One region of the Marinobacter sp. MMG032 genome, then DNA from elsewhere that is predicted to be linked to it. Evidence: predicted binding sites of a transcription regulator. Region 1 holds the regulator's gene; each other region holds the start of a gene.
The links. The regulator FliA, encoded in region 1, starts transcription of late flagellar genes. The targets are predictions, from matches to a motif close to CTAAAGTTTNNNNNNNNNNNGCCGNTAA.
Positions count from the first base shown of each region.

Region 1 (7,591 bases):
ATCCTGAATGTGCCGGTTCGGGTGGTGGATGAGACTCACAGCCTGGACGATATTCTGGACGAGCTGTCAGACCGTCACCTGGTTCTGATTGATACTGCCGGGCTGACAAGTTCGGATAAAGGTTATCAGGAACAGCTGGCCGAACTGGCTCGCAGCCATCACAATGTCAAAACGCACCTGGTCGTCTCGGCAACCAGTCAGCCGCGCATCATGAAATCCGTCTGGCATTGCTATAAGATGGCAAATCTTGCGGGCTGTGTGATGACCAAGATCGATGAGGCCCTGACACTGGGTGAGTCCCTCGGCTTTGTCATGGAAACCGGTCTGCCGGTAGCCTACTACACAGACGGGCAGAAGATTCCTGAAGATCTGCACCACGCAGAAGCTGTTCCGCTGGTGCGACTGGCCGTGGATCGGCTTAAAACGCTCCAGCAACAGCAGGCGGTCGCAGAGGGCCTGAAAGAGCACGCCTGAGACCGGACAGATTGACAGCAGGCGTCGGAAACGCACCGGCGAAACGTGGCGAGAGACAAAAAACAGTATGAGCAGAGCACATCCGGTACAGGTGATTGCAGTTTCCGGCGGTAAAGGTGGAGTCGGCAAGAGTAACGTGTCGGTCAACCTCGGAATTGCCCTGGCGCAGAAAGGCCGGAGAGTGGTGCTGCTCGACGCCGATCTTGGGCTCGCCAACATCGACGTATTGCTGGGCATCACCGCCAACCGTAACCTTCAGGATGTTCTGGCAGGCGACTGTGACCTCAAGGACGTTCTGGTAAATGGTCCCGGCGGCATAAAGATCGTTCCTGCCTCGTCAGGTACCCAGCGGATGACCCAGCTCAGTCCCATGGAGCATGCCGGGCTCATTAATGCGTTCAGCGAGCTGGGGGATCAGATCGATGTCCTGATCGTCGACACCGCCGCCGGTATCTCCGAATCGGTGGTCAGCTTTCTCAGGGCGTCCCAGGAGTTACTGTTGGTGGTGTGTGACGAACCCACTTCCATCACCGATGCCTACGCCCTGATCAAGCTGATGAACCGGGATTATGGAACCAATCGTTTCCGCATTCTTGCCAACCAGGTGCGGAATGAGCAGGAAGGCCGGCATCTGTTCGAAAAACTGACTCGGGTCACCGAGCGCTTCCTCGATGTGGCACTACAATATGTCGGTATAGTCCCCTACGATGAGGCAGTGAAGAAAGCAGTCCAGAGACAGAGGGCAGTGCTGGATGCCTATCCCAGAGCGAAAGCCTCCCTGGCCATCAAGTCTCTGGCCGACAAGGTAGACAGCTGGCCGTTGCCGTCCTCACCCCGTGGACATCTGGAATTCTTTGTGGAGCGGCTCGTCGAAGTCTGAATCGGATCCAGTCAAACAAGAAACCGGATACATGACATTGGCGAAAAACCTCGGAATCTATAACCAGTCGGGTGCGCAGAAGGCATCTCAGCTTGTTGAGCAACACGCGCCGCTGGTCAAGAAAATTGCCCTCCATTTGATGGCCCGCCTGCCGGCTTCCGTTCAGCTTGAAGATCTTATGCAGGCCGGCATGATTGGCCTGCTTGAGGCTGCCCAGCGATACAGTTCCACCAAAGGAGCCACCTTCGAGACCTACGCCGGTATCCGGATTCGTGGGGCGATGGTCGATGAAATCCGCAAGGGCGACTGGGTTCCCCGCTCCGTGCATCGAAACGCCCGTCGCATTTCCCAGGCCATCAAGGCTGTGGAAGACCGGCTTGGCCGGGAAGCCCAGGATCAGGAAGTGGCCGAGGAGCTGGGCATGGAGCTTGCGGAGTATCATTCCTATCTTTCCGATTCCAACAGTGGCCGACTTTTTAGCCTCGATGAGCTCAATGAATCCGGAGAGCTGCCGATAGAACAGACAGAGACGCAGGATAACCCTCTGGAGGGGTTGTCCTCCGATGCCTTCCGGCGAAGCCTGGCTGAGGCCATTGAAGACCTGCCGGAGCGGGAAAAACTGGTTCTGAGCCTTTATTACCAGGAAGAGCTGAACCTCAAGGAAATAGGCGCCGTGCTGGGCGTCAGCGAGAGCAGGGTCAGCCAGATTCACAGCCAGGCTGCCTTGCGCCTTCGGGGGCGATTGTCGGATTGGCGCCAGGAACCGGACAGCTGATTGCGTTCAGTCTGTGTCTGCGAAGGGGCAGTCTGTAGTTTTTGGTAACCGATGCTTTACAACGGAAGCAAAGGTCTGACAATAAGCGGTTTAAACAGCGGCCTGCTAGACTTTGAACGCGAAGGTCAAACGAATTCCGGGTGTTACTAACTGGAGGTCCCATTGGACAAAAACATGAAAATCCTCATTGTGGATGATTTCTCCACAATGCGACGGATCATCAAAAACCTGCTGCGTGATCTGGGCTTCACCAACACCGATGAAGCAGACGATGGCAACACAGCCTTGCCGATGCTGAAGAGCGGCAAATACGACTTTCTGGTCACCGACTGGAACATGCCGGGCATGTCCGGGTTCGATCTTCTGAAGGCTGTCCGGGCTGACGAGAATCTGAAAACCCTGCCGGTATTGATGGTAACGGCTGAGGCGAAGCGCGACCAGATTGTTGCCGCGGCTCAGGCGGGCGTGAACGGCTACGTTGTCAAACCGTTCACTGCCGCTGTGCTCAAGGAAAAGATTGAGAAAATCTTTGAAAGAATCCAGTAACCAGAGGTCGGATGGCTCTCATGAGCGATAGCAAAAAGAACCATCGGGGCCTTGAGCCGGAGGTGACCGAAAAGCTCCAGCGGCAGGCAGCAGAGCTGGCAGAGAGTGTTGATGCCGGTGATTATGCCAAAGCCATGACCCTGATCAATGAACTCAGCGAGGTCAGGGATCAAAGTCTGTACCGCGAGGTAGGGCGATTGACCCGGAGCCTGCACGAAGCCATCCGGAACTTCCAGATTGACCCCCGGAACGCGGAACAGCAGGAAGCGCTGTCGAAGATGACAGACGCCTCCGATCGCCTCGAATACGTTGTGCAGATGACCGGCGAAGCGGCCAACCGCACCATGGACCTGGTTGAGGAAACCATGCCGGTGGCCAACGCGTTTCGGGAAGAGGCGGCCTCCTTGCGGGACGAATGGCAACGTCTGCGTCGTCGGGAGATGCAGCCGGCGGAGTTCCGGGAACTGTACGGCCGGATTGATCGCTTTTTTGTCAGTACGGCCAGCGACGCTGACACCATGTACAACAATCTTTCGGAAATCCTGCTTGCTCAGGATTATCAGGATTTGACGGGCCAGGTTATCCAGAAGGTCACCGCCTTGGTAAAAGAGGTTGAGGAGCAGATGCTCAGCCTGGTGGTGATGGCCAGCCATGTGGATCAGCTCACCGGCACCGTGCACCAGATTGAAGAGAAGGAAGAATCTGCAGAGAAGGGCGTCGGGCCCCAGATCAAGGCCGATGAGCGTGAAGATGTAGTTTCGGGACAGGATGACGTTGACGACCTGTTGTCCAGTCTCGGTTTCTGAACAAAGAGGGTAACGCATGGCGTTTGATGCTGATGAAGAGATTTTGCAGGACTTCCTGGTAGAAGCCGGTGAAATTCTCGAAAAGCTGTCAGAGCAGTTGGTAGATCTTGAGCAACATCCTGACGACAGTGATCTGCTCAACGCCATTTTCCGTGGCTTTCACACCGTTAAAGGCGGCGCGGGCTTCCTTCAGCTTGAAGCGCTGGTGAATTGCTGCCACTCCGCCGAGAACGTTTTCGATACCCTGCGCAACCACAAGCGTAAGGTGGACTCCGAACTGATGGACGTGGTTCTGGAGGCCCTGGATAACGTTAATGCCATGTTTGAAGAGGTTCGCAATCACGAGGAACCAACACCGGCTCCGGACGAACTGATTGCCCGCCTCGATGCCCTGGCTCTGCCAGAGGGTGAGGGAGCGCCTGTCGCCGACCCTCAGCCGGAACACGAAGAGAATGAACCGTCGGAGGATGGCGGCGACATCACCGACGACGAATTCGAACAGCTTCTGGATGCCTTGCAGGACGAAAAGAGCGAAGAACAGGCACCGGCTTCAGACTCCGGAGCGTCTTCCGGTGACCGGGAGGGTTCCGGAGATGACGAGATAACCGACGACGAGTTCGAGGCGCTGCTCGACCAGCTGCACGGAAAAGGGCAGTTTGCCGGCGCACCTGCGGGCGAGGACGAGGCTGTCAGAAAAGAAGAAAAGCCGGCGGCCAAGGCAGAAGGCGGTGGCAGCGACGATCTGATCACCGACGACGAATTTGAAAAACTGCTGGACGATCTCCATGGCAAGGGTGGAAGCCCGACTGCCGGCGGAGAGTCCTCCACTCCGAAAAAGCCCGCGGGTGCGAAGGAGCCTTCAGCGCCAAAAGAGCCTTCAGCAGCGAAAGAGCCGCCAGCGCCGAAAGAGCCAGCCAAGCCAAAAGCAGAGGCACCGAAGCCCGGGAAGCCGGAGACCAAAGGCGCTGCCACCCCTGCGATGCCCGCCCGCGAACACGCGCCCGCGGCTGAAACAACGGTGCGTGTTGACACCAAGCGTCTCGACGACATCATGAACATGGTGGGTGAACTGGTGCTGGTGCGTAACCGCTTGCAGCGTCTGGGCGCGGAAAGCGAAGACGAACACATGCACAAAGCCGTGTCCAACCTGGATGTGGTCACCACCGACCTCCAGTCTGCCGTCATGCAGACCCGTATGCAGCCGATCAAGAAGGTGTTTGGCCGGTTCCCCCGGGTTGTGCGTGATCTGGCCCGGAACCTCAAGAAAGAGGTCAACCTGGTGATGCACGGTGAAGACACCGACCTGGACAAGAATCTGGTCGAAGCGCTGTCTGATCCGCTGGTTCACCTGGTTCGAAACTCGGTCGATCACGGGATCGAAGCCCCGGAAGTGCGCGAGAAAGCAGGTAAGCCTCGCCAGGGTACGGTAACCCTGTCTGCCGAACAGGAGGGGGATCATATCCTGCTGTTCATCGAGGATGATGGCGCCGGTATGGATCCGGAAGTGCTCCGTCGCAAGGCCGTTGAGAAGGGGATTTACGATCAGGATGCCGCGGATCGCCTGACCGATTCCGAGTGCTTTAACCTGATTTTCGCAGCCGGTTTTTCCACGAAGGAGCAGATCTCGGACGTCTCCGGTCGTGGCGTAGGCATGGATGTGGTCAAAACCAAGATAGGCCAGCTCAATGGCCAGTTGAGCATTGAATCGCAACTGGGTAAGGGTTCCCGGATTGTCATCAAGGTTCCGTTGACCCTGGCCATCATGCCCACACTGATGATCATGTTGGGTGACCAATCGTTCGCGCTGCCGTTGGTGAATGTGGTCGAGATCTTCCATCTGGACCTGACCAAGACCAATATCGTCGACGGACGAGAGTGTATTGTGGTCCGGGAAAAGGTGTTCCCGCTGTTTCACATCAAACGATGGCTGGTGCGTGATGGTACTTCCCAGGAAGTGCCGGAGAACGCCCATGTGGTCATCGTAGCCATGGGGACCAAACAGGTCGGTTTTGTGGTCGACCAGTTGGTGGGGCAGGAAGAGGTGGTGATCAAGCCCCTCGGTCGAGCCCTCCAGGGTACGCCGGGAATGGCCGGCGCCACCATTACCGGCGACGGCAGGATCGCGCTGATCATTGATGTGCCAAGCCTGTTGCAACACTACGGCTAAGCCGGGCTTTCAGGTGACTGCGGCCATAGAAGGCTGAAGAACGATGGATTGGGTAGGAGAAGTGGATGACAGTTTCTGTCCTGGTCGTTGACGATTCAGGGTTTTTTCGCAAACGGCTGACGGAAATCCTGACCAGCTCCGGCCAGATCAAGGTGGTTGGGGCTGCAACCAACGGCCGGGAAGGCGTGGAGCTGGCCGAAAAGCTGCGTCCCGATGTGATCACCATGGATTACGAAATGCCGGTGATGGATGGCATCTCCGCCGTGCGCGAAATCATGCGCAAACATCCGATACCGGTACTCATGTTTTCTTCTCTCACCTATGAGGGCGCCCGCGTCACACTCGATGCCCTCGAGGCGGGTGCCGTCGATTTCCTGCCCAAGAACTTTGAAGAAATTGCCCGGGACAACAGCCAGCTCCAGAAAATCCTGATTGAGCGGATTCTGGACGTGGCCCGCAGCCGCCCGGGCAACCGCCCTGCGGCGCCGGCCCGCCCCGAACCGTCGGCGCCCACGTCCCGCGCTCCCGCCACGCCGGCCCGTCCTCGTGCGGAAGTCACGCCGCGCCAGCGGCCAGGCGCCCACATCCCTGCGGCTGCTCCTGAACCCGAGGCGCCGAGGCGTCCTACCCGTCGAGGCCCGGCAAAGCATTACGCTGTGGTTGGCATCGGAACCTCCACCGGTGGACCTGTTGCCCTGCAACGGGTACTGACGGCGTTGCCCGCAACCTTTCCGGCTCCCATCGTGTTGGTACAGCACATGCCTGCCAGCTTCACGCCGGCTTTCGCTGAACGCCTGAACAAACTCTGTCGGATTGAAGTCCGGCAGGCCGCGGATGGCGATGTGTTGCGGCCGGGACTTGCTCTGCTGGCCCCGGGTGGCAAGCAGATGATGGTTGAGAACCGGGGTGGGCAGGCCAGGATCCGCATCCTACCCGGCGACGAGCGGCTCAACTACAAGCCCTGTGTCGACGTAACCTTCGGTTCCCTGGCCCGCAGTTTCCCGGGCAAGACGCTCGGCGTCATTCTTACCGGCATGGGCTCGGACGGCAAGGAAGGGTGCCGGATGATGAAGCAGAGCGGGTCGGACATCTGGTCCCAGGATGAAAAGTCATCGGTTATCTATGGCATGCCCATGGCCGTTGCCAAGGCAGGACTGACTGACGACGTGCTGTCCCTGGACGAAATCGGTCCGCGTCTGGTCGAAGGTGTCTGCTGATGGATATCCTGAGTTTGCTGGGGGTCATACTGGCCTTTGCCGCGATACTTGGCGGCAATCTGCTTGAAGGCGGTGCAGTAAGCTCCCTGTTTAATGGGCCGGCAGCCATCATCGTCATTGGGGGTACCCTGGCGGCCACTATCCTGCAGACCTCCTGGCCCATGCTCAAACGGGCCTTTGTACAGGTGCGCTGGGTGTTCGTCCCGCCGTTTATCAATCTCGAAGATGGCATTGGCAAGGTCATCGACTGGAGTGTCAAAGCCCGAAAGCAGGGGTTGCTGGGTCTTGAAGGTCTCGCTGAGCGGGAACCTGAACCCTTCGCCCGCAAGGGGTTGCAACTGCTGGTGGACGGAGCGGAAACCGAAACCATCAGGGGCATCATGGAGGTGGATCTCGAGTCCCGGGAGCAGCGTGATCTGGAATCCGCCAAAGTGTTCGAGGCCATGGGCGGTTACTCGCCGACCATCGGCATCATCGGCGCGGTGATGGGGCTTATCCAGGTAATGACCAATCTGGAGGATCCACAGTCTCTGGGCAGCGGGATCGCGACCGCCTTTGTCGCCACTATTTACGGTGTGGCCCTGGCCAACCTCCTGTTTTTTCCAGTTGCCAACAAGATGCGTGGCATCGTGCGGGAACGGACCCGATATGAGGACATGATGATCGACGGTCTCATTGCCATCGCCGAAGGCGAAAACCCCAAATCCATCGAATTGCGGCTGCGGG
Region 1 is NZ_CP157802.1:3,868,843-3,876,433, forward strand. It holds gene flhF (flagellar biosynthesis protein FlhF) at 1-474, shown strand, start outside; gene ABNF92_RS17785 (MinD/ParA family protein) at 542-1,354, shown strand; gene ABNF92_RS17790 (RNA polymerase sigma factor FliA) at 1,386-2,129, shown strand; gene cheY (chemotaxis response regulator CheY) at 2,292-2,675, shown strand; gene ABNF92_RS17800 (protein phosphatase CheZ) at 2,696-3,481, shown strand; gene ABNF92_RS17805 (chemotaxis protein CheA) at 3,498-5,648, shown strand; gene ABNF92_RS17810 (chemotaxis response regulator protein-glutamate methylesterase) at 5,714-6,865, shown strand; gene ABNF92_RS17815 (flagellar motor protein) at 6,865-7,591, shown strand, end outside.

Region 2 (7,591 bases), 970 kb from region 1:
CCTTGATGAAGACTTCGCCGATAGTGCCGGCTTTCGGCGCGCGAACCTCGGTTTCCATTTTCATGGCCTCGAGGATAATCATCACATCGCCCTCTTCAACGGTGTCACCCGGTGAAACCAGGACCTTGAAGATGTTGCCACCCAGAGGCGCGACCACAGGCTCGCCTTCACCTGCTGCAGGTGCCGGAGCCGAAGAAGCAGCCGGTGCGGAAGCAGCACCGCCCTCACCCTGAATCTGGGTGATCTCACCACCTTCGGAAACGGCAACCACAAACTTCTTGCCGTTCACTTCAACGGTGTAGGTCTCGGGTCCTTCGGACTTCTTGGCCGGAGCTGCGCTTTCGGCGGTTGGAACCGGCTCGAACGCATCCGGGTTGTCACGGTTTTCCAGGAACTTCAGGCCAATCTGCGGGAACAGCGCGTAGGTCAGAACGTCGTCTTCGACATTTTCCGCCAGCTTGATGCCCTTCTCTTCGGCCAGCTTCTTGAGCTCGTCGGTCAGCTTGTCCATTTCCGGCTCAAGCAGATCTGCCGGACGACAGGTCACAGGCTCTTTGCCATCCAGAACACGCTCTTGCAGTTCCTTGTTCATGGGCGCAGGTGCAGCACCGTATTCGCCTTTAAGAATTGCAGAGGTTTCCTTGGAGATGGACTTGTAACGCTCGCCGGTCAGAACGTTCAGCACCGCCTGGGTGCCGACGATCTGGGAAGTCGGGGTTACCAGCGGGATGTAGCCCAGGTCTTCACGAACCTTGGGAATCTCGTCCAGTACCTGGTCGAACTTGTCGCTGGCATTTTGCTCACGCAGCTGGTTTTCCATGTTGGTGAGCATGCCACCCGGTACCTGGGCAATCAGGATGCGGGAGTCGGTACCACGCAGGCTGCCTTCAAACTTGGCGTACTTCTTCCGTACCTGACGGAAGTAAGCGGCAATTTCTTCCAGCAGGTTCAGGTCCAGGCCGGTATCACGATCGGTACCCTCAAGAATCGCAACCACGGCTTCGGTGGGCGAGTGACCGTAGGTCATGCTCATGGAAGAAATCGCGGTATCCACGTTGTCGATACCGGCTTCCGCGGCCTTGATGGCGGTAGCGGTGGACATGCCGGTAGTGGCGTGGCACTGCATGTGAATCGGGATGTCCAGCTCTTTCTTCAGACGGCTGACCAGATCAAAGGCCACGTACGGCTTGAGAATGCCCGCCATGTCCTTGATGGCGATGGAGTCCGCACCCATGTCGGCGACTTCTTTCGCCAGTTCGACCCACATGTCGATGGTGTGAACCGGGCTGGTGGTGTAGGCAATGGTGCCCTGGGCGTGTTTGCCGGTCTTGCGAACAGCCTTGATGGCGCGATCCAGGTTACGGGGATCGTTCATCGCATCGAAAATACGGAACACGTCCACGCCATTCTCGGCGGCACGCTCACAGAAACGGTCAACCACATCATCCGCGTAATGACGGTAGCCCAGCAGATTCTGGCCGCGCAGAAGCATCTGCTGCTGGGTGTTGGGCATGGCTTTTTTCAGCTCGCGAATGCGCTCCCAGGGATCTTCGCCCAGGTAGCGGATGCAGGAATCAAAGGTAGCACCGCCCCAGGACTCCAGGGACCAGAAACCGACCTTGTCGAGTTTCTCGGCAATAGGCAGCATGTCATCCAGCCGCATACGGGTGGCAAGCAGGGACTGGTGGGCGTCACGCAGGATAACGTCCGTAATCCCCAGCGGTTTCTTTGTGTCAGTCATCGTGTCAGCCTTCTGTTTAAAGGTTCTAGTCTTTTACCGGCTCACTTCTTGTGGCGCGACCGGAATTGTGCAATCGCCTTCTTGATGGCCTCGGCGGTGTCAGGGTCAACCGACGCGGGCGCCTTCGGCTTGGCACGTGGCGTTTTGGCCGGGGTTGCCGGCTCTGGCGGCGCAAACCGTCCTATAAGCTTGGACATGAGGAGTGTCGCGAATACCAGAATAATCAGGAACACGAACACAAACCCCATTCCGGCAATCATCAGATCGACGGCTTGTGACATCAGGTCATTCATATCGAACAGCTACCTGTATTGATTTATGTTTCTCCCGAACTTTGCCCGGACTGACCAGTTAGACTAAGGTCTAACAGCCTTCCGCCACAATTCGGGGGGCAAAATCCTGCGTAATTTACCGTTTTCAGGGCCCTCGGGCAACCTGAATGCAAAAATCTATACGGGGTTTCCGAGCGTCGCGGCCCGAAAAGACACGCATTTACCCAGACGAAGCAATTCTCATTCAGGCATATCGGACGCGGATTTTACGGCCTTTTACCTTGCCGTTTTCAAGCCTGGACAACGCCTTGCCTGCCAGCGACTTTTCAACCGCCACAAAACACTGATGGTCGAACAGATCGATCTTCCCGACGGCCTTTCCGGGCAGACCGGCTTCACCAGTCAGGGCGCCCATTACATCCCCCGGACGAATCTTGTCCTTGCGGCCACCGGCAATGCACAGGGTTTTCATGGCGGGCGTAACGGGCTTCAGGGGCGTCGCCAGAAGGGCCTCGGTGTCTCCCCACTCCACGGCGCGCCCTCTCTCGGATTCGATACGACTGATCTTGTGGCCTTGGGCCGGTGTGCAGAAGGTGACGGCATGGCCCTGCTCGCCTGCCCGGCCGGTGCGCCCGATGCGATGAGTATGAACCTCGGGATCCCGTGCAGGGTCAGCATTGATCACCAAAGGCAGAGACTTGATATCAAGGCCTCGGGCGGCCACGTCGGTGGCTACCAGGATGGAACAACTCTGATTGCCAAAGCGCACCAGCACACTGTCGCGATCCCTTTGTTCCAGATCCCCGTGCAAAGGCAGTGCGGAAAAGCCTCGTTCACCAAGCTCCTGCGCCAGTTCGTCGCACTGCTGCTTGGTGGTGCAAAAAACGATACAGGACTCAGGCTGCCGCTCGGCAAGCAGCGCCACAATGGCATCCGATTTGGATTGCGGCAACACTTCGTAGAACAACTCTTCGATGTCCGGATTCTCTCCGGTTTCTTCCGCGCGAACATCTACCGGGCTCTTCTGATACTGCTTGCTCAGTTCACGGATGGGCGCGGGCCAGGTCGCCGAAAACATCATGGTCTGGCGGGAGGACGGTGTCTGGGAAAGAATATCTTCCATCGCCTCCTGAAAACCCATATCCAGCATGCGGTCTGCCTCATCAAGCACCACGGTTTTCAGCCGTGCCAATGAGAGGGTTTGCTTACGCAAGTGGTCCTGGATCCTTCCCGGCGTTCCAACCACAATGTGCGCACCATGGCTAAGCGACCCGATCTGGGGGCCAATGGCCACACCACCGCACAGAGTCAGCACCTTGATATTATCCCGGGCCCGAGCCAGCTCCCGGATCGCTTTGGCCACCTGATCCGCCAGCTCCCTGGTGGGGCACAACATCAGCGCCTGCACCGCAAACAGCCGGGGATTTAGCTTCTCAACCAGGCTGATGCCAAAGGCCGCCGTTTTTCCGCTACCGGTTTTCGCCATGGCGATAATGTCTTTACCGGCCAGCCCTGGCACAAGCGCCTTCGCCTGGATCTCCGTGGGTTGAGCAAACCCCAATTGGTCGAGGTTCGAACGCATGGCCGACGACAGGCCAAAGTCATTAAAAGAAGACATAGAAGAAAATCCCGGAATCAGCGGAAGCTGGTTATGAAGGCAATAATGAGGGCGTATACTGGTGTCCCGTCTGGCTAATTCCTTAATCTACTGAGCCAATGAGGGCTTTGAGAGCTAGGCGCGGTGGCGAAGATTTGGTGGCTCCAAATCGAGACGACGCAACGCGGCTATCAAAGCCCTCAGTGGCTCCCGAAGGGCGAAGCGCTGAGGTCTCTGGCCGGTGTTGCCTGTCCTTGATATGGAACCACCATGTCTTCAGACAGGCGCCTTGGCCAGAGACCTCAGCGCTACGCAGTAGGTTAAGGAATTAGCCAGACGGGACACCAAGCCCGAATGATACCAGAATCTGCAACGAAAGAACGGAGTGACTGATGGCATCCCTGCAGGACCAACTGCTGAAAGCCGGCCTGGCCGACGAGAAAAAGGCCAAGGCTATTCGCAGCGAAAAACGCAAGAAGAGAAAACAACAACCCAAGGGTGCTGTCGAGGTAAACGAGGCCGAGGTCCGAGCGCGCCAGGCCCGTGAGGAAAAAGCCGAACGGGATCGCCAGCTCAACCTGGAGCGCCAGCACGCCGCCGAGAAGAAAGCCATTCAGGCCCAGATCCGGCAGCTGGTAGAAACCAACCGGCTGGACCGGAGCCGGGGCGAAACCTCCTACCAGTTCGTCCATGACAAGAAAATCAAGAAGCTTTTCGTAGACGACACGATGGTCGATCAGCTATCCCGCGGCCGGCTGGCGATCGTTTTTGTGAACGACAATTACGAGATTGTGGCGGAAGGCGTTGCGCGGAAGATCATGGAGCGGGATGAAAGCGCCGTTGTCGTTCTACATGACCGCAAGAAGGATGATGTAGGCGAAGACGACCCGTATGCAGGCTACGAAATTCCCGATGACCTGATGTGGTAGTCCGTTGAGCTGATTCTGATAGCCATCAGAATCAGCAACTCAACATTCTGTATCACGTTAAAGAACACCCGGTAATCATCTGTTACTGTAAAGTTCTGGAATACCCCGCCGTAAACCCTCTTAATATAAGTCAAATAAAAGGCACCTTTACTCTTCCAGGCGTATCAAAAGCACGTCTCCGGCCTGCGGTCGGACAGAGGCGCTATCGAAGTTGGGCCGGCTACTCTCACATCGTTCAGGGATAAAAACACAATGCGTTTTTCAGAGCTGTTCAGCAACATGACCATCCGGACTCGACTGGCCGGAGGTTTTGCCATCCTCCTCGTTCTGACCATTCTGGTCGGCCTGGTTGGCGACCGTGCACTGGATAGTTACGGTCAGCGGTCAAATATTGTTGCCATGCTCGGGCAAGTAAATACCAATCTCACCGAAGCACGGGTTGAAGAGAAGAACTTCTTGTTAACCGGTGAAAGCGAGGCTGTTGCAAGCACACAGGCACAGGGCGATCGTGTTCTGGAACTGACCAAAGACATCAAACCATTGCTTGCAGTACCCGAAGATATCGAAACACTGGGCCAGATTCAGGCTGATGTAAAAAACTACCAGCAACTGATGGGACAGGTTGAGACAAATATTGGTGAGCGAGAGGCAGCGCTCGAGCGCCTTGAAACCAGCGCCCGCATCTTCGGCTCATCACTCAAGGCACACAGCTCTCTGTTTTTCGCCTCGGCCATTTTCGAGGATATGCGCCGGTCTGAACGCAAATTCCTCATCGAACAGGACACTGCCAGCGTCAAGGCTTATCTCGAAGATGCAAAAAGAGTCCAGGGCCCGCTCAAATCGGCGGCGATCACCGCCGAGGAAAAAGAAGAGATCAACAAGGCACTTGAGACTTATGTAAGCGAATTTCAAACGGTAGTGGATCTGACCAACGCGGGTAAGCAACTATCCGATGACATGGTTAGCACGGCTCGCAGCGCCATCGAATCGGCAAACAACCTTCGGGCACTTCAGACCGAGAAAATGGAGGCTGACCGCCTGCAGGCGTCCGGGTTGATTTTTGGCGCCACCGGCATTGCCGTGGTGCTGGGCATCCTGATGGCTTACCTGATCACTCGCGCGATCGTATCCCCCGTTAATCAGGCAGTGAACATTGCCTCCGAGGTTGCCTCCGGCAACCTGACCGTGGACATCAAGGCAAGCGGTACCAACGAGATCGGTCGGCTGATGGCCGCCCTGGCGACGATGGTAACAAGCCTCCGGGAATTGGTCAGGAGTATTGAATCAGGTGCATCAAACATCGCCGCCTCTGCCGAGGAGCTCTCAACCGTCACCAGCCAGACCAGCGACGGCATCAACCGCCAGAAGCAGGAAACCGACCAGGTTGCCACGGCCATGAACGAAATGACGGCGACCGTTGGCGAAATTGCCCGCAGCGCAGAGCAGGCCTTCTCAGTAGCAACCGATGCTGCCAGTCAGGCCAGCGATGGTGAACGAGAGGTACGGGAAACGGTTGATCAGGTGAACAGCCTGGCGCACGAAGTCAGCCAGAGCATGGAAACTATCCAGGGACTGCAGAAAGAAACCGCAAACATCGGAACCGTCCTGGATGTCATCAAATCGGTTGCTGAACAGACCAATCTACTGGCCCTGAACGCTGCTATTGAAGCCGCCCGGGCTGGTGAGCAAGGTCGAGGCTTTGCCGTCGTAGCTGATGAGGTTCGTTCACTCGCCCAGCGGACCCAATCATCCGCCCAGGAAATCGAGACACTGGTAACCTCGCTTCAAAACAGTGCCGGCGATTCGGTTTCTGCCATGGAGTCCAGCACCACCATGGCCTCGAACACCCTGGAGCGTGCCACGGCAACCGGGGCGACCATTGAGCGCATTGCCCGTGCCGTGGAGGACATCAAACAGTACAACAGCCAGATCGCCACAGCCTCCGAGCAGCAGACGTCGGTGGCTGAGGAGATCAATCAGAACATCACCAGCATCCGCGACGTTACCGATCAGTCTGCTGCTTCATCGAACCAGACAGCCAGCTCCAGCAGCGAGCTGGCCAGGCTCGGCAGCGACCTGCAGAACCTGGTTTCCCGATTCCGACTCTAGGCCATTCAAAAAAAGAGGCAGGCAACTCTCCCTGGTTGCCTGCCTCTTTCTATTCGCGTCAGTTTGCTTCAGTGGAGCTGATGCCGCTCAAATATCTCCAGGATTTCCCTCTCGGTCTCGGCAGGCACGCTGACTTTCACCACTTTGGCTTCCTCGTCGATGAAAATGTTGTCGCGAGGTATGCCGGTTGCAATCAGGTCATCCCAGGTGTTCTTGGCCTGGTCGTGGTCTTTGTAGCTACCGTTCAATGTCTTGTTCATGGGTAGACCTCCTTCCTGAAATTAGATTTCCCTACACACTTAAGGTTAGGTTCGGACAAGAGGTTTGCGCAAATATTGAACAGACTGAAATTGACCGGGGACAAATAAAAAACCCCGCACAAGGCGGGGTTCTTTATTTGATATGGCGCGGCTGGGAGGATTCGAACCTCCGACCGCCTGGTTCGTAGCCAGGTACTCTATCCAGCTGAGCTACAGCCGCTTAAAACTTGTGGCAGGTTGATCGATGGCGCGGCTGGGAGGATTCGAACCTCCGACCGCCTGGTTCGTAGCCAGGTACTCTATCCAGCTGAGCTACAGCCGCACATTGATCACTTGCTCTGGTTGAATGCTACCTCAACCTGTCTCGCTTTTCCCGAAAGGAAAATGGCGGAGAGGGAGGGATTCGAACCCTCGGTACGATTGCTCGTACGGTTCCTTAGCAGGGAACTGGTTTCAGCCACTCACCCACCTCTCCTTGAGAACGGGGCGTATACTACCATAATTTTTCTGTTTTCATAGGGTTGACACGAGATTTTTCGGACTCGTTTCAGCCCATCATCAAAAAAGCCGTTCAGGTTTCCCATGAACGGCTTTCTGTCTCTCAGCTGTTGCCGGGTTCCGGCTCTTCAGAGCCTTTTTCCGACTGAATACGCTGGTAGATTTCTTCACGGTGTACCGCGACT
Region 2 is NZ_CP157802.1:612,641-620,231, forward strand. It holds gene oadA (sodium-extruding oxaloacetate decarboxylase subunit alpha) at 1-1,741, opposite strand, end outside; gene ABNF92_RS02780 (OadG family protein) at 1,783-2,034, opposite strand; gene dbpA (ATP-dependent RNA helicase DbpA) at 2,258-3,631, opposite strand; gene ABNF92_RS02790 (DUF2058 domain-containing protein) at 4,003-4,539, shown strand; gene ABNF92_RS02795 (methyl-accepting chemotaxis protein) at 4,792-6,648, shown strand; gene ABNF92_RS02800 (hypothetical protein) at 6,717-6,908, opposite strand; tRNA gene ABNF92_RS02805 (tRNA-Arg) at 7,052-7,128, opposite strand; tRNA gene ABNF92_RS02810 (tRNA-Arg) at 7,154-7,230, opposite strand; tRNA gene ABNF92_RS02815 (tRNA-Ser) at 7,294-7,383, opposite strand; gene csrA (carbon storage regulator CsrA) at 7,510-7,591, opposite strand, start outside.
Region 2: a site for FliA is predicted at 4,627-4,654, ahead of ABNF92_RS02795 (methyl-accepting chemotaxis protein). Genes of this name have one in related genera too.

Region 3 (7,591 bases), 630 kb from region 1:
GAGCTGACGCTCATACCAGCCAACCGAAAAAGAAGTCGAACAACTTGCTGAAAAAGCCGCCCCCGGTGCTCTGAGGTTTCTCGGCAGCCGTGGGTGTTGATGCAGTAGTCTCTTCCTCGATTGGCTGGGCTTTCCTGGTATCCGTCGCTTCCGGCTCGGCGTATCCCGCGCTGGTCGGTTCCGTAGGGAGTTGGGCCAGCACCGGGTCTGGTTCTTCGGTGACTTCCGGTGTTGTTACTTCGGCGACCACAGGTTTCGGCGTGGGATCTGGCGTTGGGGCTTGGGGTTCTGAGGGCGTCATTTCCTCGATCGCAACTTCAGGTTGTTTAGAAGTATCTGCAGTATCGACTTGTTTTTCCGTCGTTTTAATATCAGTTGAGGGTGTTTGAGCGACCTGCTCGGAAGGAGTTCGGGTGGGTGTCGCGACAGGTTGGGGCGCAGGCTCTGGCTTCGGTTCAGCTCTGGCAACGGCAGGAGAATCGGGTGCTGGCTCGGGCAGGGACAAACCAAGCTTTGCCATTGATGCCTTTCGACTGCCGACCGAATTTGCCGCGATGGTTGCGCTCGAGGTTTTGCTCACGCCGAGTGCTTCCAGTGTTGCTGCATCCAGGTTGCCGTTGGTTTGCAGCCCATTCTTACCTTGATAGGCGCGTATGGCCATTCGGAGTTGTTCATCGATCCAACCATCCGCGCGGCCGATATCATGGCCGGCCCCATAAAGCGCATTCTCTGCGGCGAAGATGACTTTCTCTGGCTCGGCGGCTTGAGCAGTGCCAAGGCCGGCAGCCGCTGTCAGCATGGCGACGACAGGGCTGCGTACGCCTGGCTTCCGGGATGATTGAGAGCGCGTCATTGCGGGATACCTCCGGGCAGTCCGTTTCCGGTTACATTGTGTAACTTGAAGCCCCAAGGTATCAGGTAATTATGGACGCTCTCGTGAAGTGGTTAACATCTGCAACCATTGTCCGCTCAGGATTCACTGGCGCGGAAGCGTCTCACCAGAGTGTTCAACTCATCAGCCATGGTGGCCAGCGACTGGCTTGAATGGTTTACCTGGGAGATATCCCCGGCGAGTTCTTCAATGGCACCGCTGCTTATCTCCACATTTTGAGTCATCTCTGATGCCGTGGCTCTCTGCTGTTCGGTGGCGCTGGCTATCTGGGTTGTCATTTCGACGATGCTGTTGACCGCGGCGAGAATATCGGTCAGTGCTTCGCCGGACTTGCTCGCCTCCTCGCTGGCCTCTTCTGCCATCTGCTTGGCCTTGCTCATGTCAACGACTGCACCGGCCGCGCCACTTTGAAGCTGTGACACAATGCGCTCGATATCGACGGTTGATTCCTGCACCCGTTTGGCCAACCCGCGAACCTCATCGGCAACCACGGCAAACCCCCGTCCTGCCTCGCCGGCGCGGGCCGCTTCGATGGCGGCGTTCAAGGCCAGGAGGTTGGTCTGTTCGGCAATGCTCTGAATCACCGCAAGCACATTGCCAATCTCGGCTGACTCATTTTCCAACTGCTGGATGCGCGTCGATCCTTTTTCTACCTGATTGGCAAGGTTAGTGACTGCTCTGATGGCAGAGCCAACGGTTTCCTGGCCGGAATCGGCAAGAGAAGCTGCCTTGCGGGCGGATTCGTCAGTTTCGCTGGTGTTCGAAGCGATTTCTTCAGAGGTCGAGACCATCTCCTGCATGGCGGCGGACACCTGAGTGATCTGATCGCGCTGCTGCTCGGAGTTGGCGGTGGTGCGCTTGGTGATGCCGGAGAGGGATTCCGACTCGCCAGTAAGCTGGCGGGAAGCCCTCACGATTTGCGAGATTGTCTTCTCGAGGGTTTCCAGGAAGGTGTTGACGGCACCAATGAAATCACCGATTTCGTCCGGGCGACCCGGGGTCAGCCTGGTGGACAAGTCGCCGTTATTGTTGGCGATGTCGTCGAGATAGCCGAGGATTTCGGTTTTCGCACGTTTAACACTGGAGCCCATCAAACGGCTCATTAACACCGCAACGATCAGCCCGAGCACCGCAGACACTGTGAACGCGGCGAGAGTGAATTTGAGTGCGAGGGATGTTTCTGCCGTCGCTTCATCCGCTTCCTGATCCAACGACGCGAAGATACTGCTTTCAAGTTGCCGTGCCATACTAGCAATTTCCGGCCCAAGGACATCCAGCTTCTGGGCTTTGACGCTCACCAGGATACTCTGTTGTTCCAGCATCTGTTGAACGCCGGTTCTGTATGCTTCCAGCTCCTCGACGACGGTATTGAGGTACACCTGAACGAATTCCGGACCGTTTGCAGCGTCAATCAGTTCCAATGCATCAGACAGGTCCTCGATGGCCCATCCCAGTGCCTTTTGCGAGTCCTCGTCGCCAGTCGCCAGATAGCGCTGAGCAGTCATTCGCATGATCAGCGCATCGTTCAGGAGCTGTTCCAGTCCAGCTCTCAATTCGCTGTCTGGTTCACGATTGGCGACGCCGTTTAAAGCGAGTCTGAGGGCTTTTGTTGCGTTCGGCCCATGCACATCCAGTTTCTCATCGATGATGCTGAGCACCTGACGCTTTGCTGGAACCAGTTCGTTTCTGAACGAATCAATGTACTGATTGGTTGTCTCTTCAATGCGATCAACCAGTTTGGCTCGCTCGGGCTCCTGGATGTCTTCCTGGGCTTTTGCCATCACCGCCCTGAAATCCGCCTCCGATTCACCGAAGCGTTCAAGGGTCTTTTCGTTTCCGGTCGAAAAATAATCGAACACGCGAAGTCTCATTCGATAGACGCTGGTGATCGAGTCGGTTCCTATCGCGGTATCCGGTGCCAAATCCCGGGCAACCGTGTTCATTCTCTGATCCAGTTCCTGGAATTCAAAAACGCTGAAAAGCGTGACAGCAGCGAACAGTAAAAGAATAAAAAGGGGAGCAATTAATAACTTGCCGGGAACACCTAATTTTCTTTCTAAGGAGTTTAGGAAAGAGGAAGCCAAAGCGTAGCCCTTCTATTAATTTGTTTTGTTTCTTATCGGCTGCGCCGACCAAATCTGAAGTTTTACGTCAGATTTTGGGGATCGGCGCAGCGGTCGTTAACGGGAAAGCGATGAATCTACTCTACAAAGTTCGCCTGACTGGCGATCAGCGGCGATAGCTGAAGGTTCCAGTGCTCGAGTCCGCTTTCGCTGTAGACATAATGGCCGCTGAGGGATTTCAGCTGCGGTATCTGGTCTGGTCTCATGCCATTGAGGATTAGCGAGGCCAGTCTTGCTGCCGTAAGCCCCTCCTGTTGGGCTGAGATGGTGAAACCGCCGATGCTTTGTTCTTCACCAACGAAGATATCCCAGAAGGAGAAAAGTGGAAGCTGGGCGCTGTAATAGGCCTCCTTGAGCAGTTCATGGGGTATAACGTAGTTGCCGTCCTTGTCCCGGATGGTGTGGTGGGTTCCCAGAACCACGGCGTCGTAGCGCTCATGAGCGTTTACCACCGATTTCAGCCAGGTATCCCGGTCGTTGGTCAGGACAATATCCAGGTCCGAGCCGTAAATAGTGGCCTGGCGTTTATCTCCGAAATATTCGTTTACCGCGTTGCGCATGGTGGGCGAGTCATCCATCAGCACCAGGAAGCGATCCCTCTGCCGAAGGACTTTTCGCAGATGCCGGATACTGTCGGCGAAGAAGGGGCGTTCCAGTATTCCGGTAACCAGAGGGTGCTCAAGGGTAGGGTGCTGAACCGGGCCTCCATTCACCCCCAGGAAGACCACCGGAATCTCGCGCTGCACCAGATGCTCCGCCATCAGTGAAAACGCGTTGTCATCCCCCAGGATGGCAACATCGGGGTTCACTTCGGCAATTTTGCCCTGAATTTCAGCCACCTTGTCTGGCCATGCGGGCTTAGGCAGGCGTTTGGTGTCCAGTTCAAAGACCTTTATGTCGTGGTCATTCCCAAGGACCGAACGGACTGCTTCAATGTAGTCGGCATCCCATTTGTATTCGATGTGGTAGCTTTGAACGATAACGACGGTTTTGGCAAAACACAGGGGGCTAACCAGCAACAGTGCCAGTAGGAGAAATCGCATAGTTGTTCCTTATTGTTATCCGAGCAAACGTGAAAAACAGTGTTTTTAACGAATTGTTCTTCAGGCAGTTTTTATAGTTATGTCCGGTTCTGATACAGGAACCATGCCAGTTTCCCAAGTGGCTGTTTTTCCGGGATCGTTTATCTTCTTCAGGACGATGTTTTCGCCGCGCGTCCAAGAATGTCCTGTTATCAATACAATAATTCTTCTTTTGGTCGTTTGTTGTCTGAAATGCCGGACAGATCAGTCCGGCATGCCGGACAACCTGGCTCTGTGCCCCTGACTGGCGTCAAGGGGCACTGTTCGTTGTTAAGGTTCCGTTCTGGATTCAGCGCGAACAGCAGGCTTCTGCTCGACTTTCACCGAACCTAAGCGCTTCCGGAAAAGGTGTTCAAGTTCGCCAACGATACCTCGACGGAAGAGGAGCACGCAGACAATGAACGTCAGGCCGATGGCGACCGTTACCCAGGAACCGAACCCGCTGAGCTCAGATTGCAGCGTCACGACGGTGAAGGCGCCGACCAGTGGGCCGAGAATGGTGCCAAGCCCGCCCAGCAACGTCATCAGTACCACCTCGCCAGACAGGTGCCAGGAAGCGTCTGGAAGCGAGGCAAACTGGAACACGATAGTTTTGGTAGCGCCCGCCACGCCAGCCAGCGCCGCGGACAGTACAAAGGCCATGTGCTTGTAGCGGGAGACGTTGAAACCCAGTGACAGCGCCCGGGGCTCGTTCTCCCGGATGGCCTTGAGCACTTGCCCGAAGGGCGAATCGACGATGCGTGCGATCAGCCAGAAACCGGCCAGGAACACGGTCATCACGAAGTAATACATGGCCATGGTGTCATTGAGGTCGATCAGGCCCAGCGCGCTACCCCGTGGCACCCCCTGAAGGCCGTCCTCACCGCCGGTGATGGGTGCTTTGAGAGCGATGAAGAACACGATTTGCGCCAGGGCCAGGGTAATCATGGCGAAATAAATACCCTGTCGACGGATGGCCAGGGCGCCGAAGACATAGCCTATTGCGCCGGCTGCCAGGCCACCGCTGAGTATGGCCAGTTCAGGCGTGAGTCCCACATCACGGGCAAGGTAACCGCAGACATAAGCCGCACTTCCGAAAAACGCGGCATGGCCAAAGGAGAGCAATCCGGTGTAGCCAATCAAAAGGTTGAAGGCGCACGCGAACAACCCAAAACACAGCAGCTTCGCGAGGAAGACTGGATACACGAAGAAAGGCGCAATCAGGCATGCGCCAACCAGTATCACCCAAAGTGTGCGATTCATCGTTTAGCGCTCCTTTCCGAATAAGCCGGCCGGGCGTACCAACAAGACCAGCACCATGAGCAGGAAAATGACTGTGTTGGCTGCAGGGGCATAGATTACTTTCGTGAGGCCCTCGATCATGCCCAGGGAAAGGCCAGTGACGATCGCGCCCATAATCGAACCCATGCCGCCGATGACTACAACGGCGAACACGATAATGATCAGGTCCGCGCCCATCAGCGGGCTGATAGAATAGATGGGCGCCGCTACCACCCCGGCGAAAGCAGCCAGGGCCACACCGAAGCCGTAGGTCAGCGTCACCATCAGAGGAACATTGACCCCAAAAGCCTGAACCAGGCCCGGGTTCTCCGTTCCGGCGCGCAGCAAGGCGCCAATCTTGGTGCGTTCGATCACATACCAGGTCGCGAAACAAACCGCCAGCGAGGCGATAATGGCGAACAGTCGGTAGGTGGGGAAATACATGAAGCCCAGGTCTACCGCGCCTTTGAGCAGGCTCGGGGTGGCAGGGTACGGCGTTCCGCCAGTGCTGAAATAGTTGAGGAAGTAGCCCTGGAGCACCAGGGCAATACCGAAGGTGAGTAACAGTCCATAGAGATGATCAAGCTGATACAGACGTTTGAGCATTGTCCGCTCGATGATCATCCCGAAGATGGCTACAACCAGGGGGGCTAAGGCCAGAGCCCACCAGAACCCGGTTTGCAGTTCCGGAAAGCCGATCCAGGTGCCCAGATAGGAATATCCGATCAGGGCAACCATGGCGCCCAACATGTACATGGCCCCATGGGCAAAGTTGATTATGTTCAGCAAGCCGAAGATAACCGCCAGCCCGAGGCTCAGTATTGCGTAAAAAGCGCCATTGGTGAGCCCAAGCATGGCTTGGGCAAGAATGGCATCGATTGAAAGACTCATGGAAATAGCCCCCGTTGGATCCTTGGCGTTACTTCAGCAGCGAGCAGGTGCTCTTCGACAGCGGGATGAATGCCTTGTCGCCAGGGATGGTCCCCTCGATGGTGGCGTAATCCCACGGCTGTTTGGATTCGCCAGGGGTCTTGACCTTGAGAAGGTACATGTCATGAATGACGCGGCCGTTCGGCTGGACTGTGGCGTTCTTGTGGAACATGTCATTCATGGTGGTTTCGCCGAAGTAAGCACGCACGGTCTTGCCTTCGTCGGTACCGGTCTCTTCAATAGCCTTCAGGTAGTTAGTGACCGCGGAGTACAGGCCGGCCTGGACCATGCTGGGCATTGACCCGGTGCGCTCAAGGAAACGCTCGGCGAAGGCGCGAGCTTCATCATTCTGATCCCAGTACCACGCAGAGGTGTACTGCAGCCCTTGCGCGGTTTCCAGGCCCAGGGCATGGACGTCACTGATGAAGACCAGCATCCCGGCGAGAGTCTGGGTGTCAGTGATACCGAACTCTCCGGCTTGCCGGACGGCGTTGGTGAAATCGGTGCCAGCGTTACCCAGGGCGACCACGTCCGCACCGGACGTCTGTGCCTGGATCAGGTAGGAGGAGAAGTCGGTAGTGCTCAGTGGGTGACGGACGGAGCCGACGACGTTCCCGCCATTTGCTTTGACGACATCCGAGGTGTTTTTTTCCAGGGACTGGCCGAAGGCGTAGTCGGCTGTGATGAAGTACCAGTTCTCGCCGCCGTTCTCGACAATGGCGGTCGCGGTGCCCACGGGCAGCGCGTGGGTGTCGTAAACATAGTGGATGCCCAGGGGGGCACATTCTTCATTGGTCAGTGCGGTCGTGCCGGCACCGGTGTTGATTGTCACCACGCCTTTCGAGGATGCCAGCTTCTGCACGGCAATAGCGACGGAGGAGTTGAGCATCTCGACGATGACATCAACGCCTTCATTGTCGATCCATTCACGGGCCTTGGACGAAGCGATGTCGGCCCTGTTCTGGTGGTCGGAACTCACAACGTTGATCGGTTTGCCGGCCACTTCACCGCCGAAGTCCTCCACCGCCATCTCTGTGGCTGTAACCGCACCAGCGCCGCCTACAGCCGAGTAGAGGCCGGTCATATCGGTCAGTACGCCAATATTAACCGCGTCGCCGGAAATATTTGCCTGCGCGGCACCGCTGGCTGCCATGGCCGTAGCCAGAGCCAAACTCATCATGTTCTTTTTCATTGTTCCCATCCTTTCATTGTTGTCTTTGTATTCAGACGCTTAGAAATCGATTAAGTCTTTCCTTGTTTTCTTCCAGTTCGTCCTTGTTGATCATCGCCGCTACTTGCCCGTG
Region 3 is NZ_CP157802.1:266,929-274,519, reverse strand. It holds gene ABNF92_RS01280 (hypothetical protein) at 1-7, shown strand, start outside; gene ABNF92_RS01275 (peptidoglycan-binding protein) at 11-799, opposite strand; gene ABNF92_RS01270 (methyl-accepting chemotaxis protein) at 970-2,835, opposite strand; gene ABNF92_RS01265 (ABC transporter substrate binding protein) at 3,093-4,058, opposite strand; gene ABNF92_RS01260 (branched-chain amino acid ABC transporter permease) at 4,368-5,339, opposite strand; gene ABNF92_RS01255 (branched-chain amino acid ABC transporter permease) at 5,343-6,248, opposite strand; gene ABNF92_RS01250 (ABC transporter substrate-binding protein) at 6,277-7,479, opposite strand; gene ABNF92_RS01245 (ABC transporter ATP-binding protein) at 7,511-7,591, opposite strand, start outside.
Region 3: a site for FliA is predicted at 3,009-3,036, ahead of ABNF92_RS01270 (methyl-accepting chemotaxis protein). Genes of this name have one in related genera too.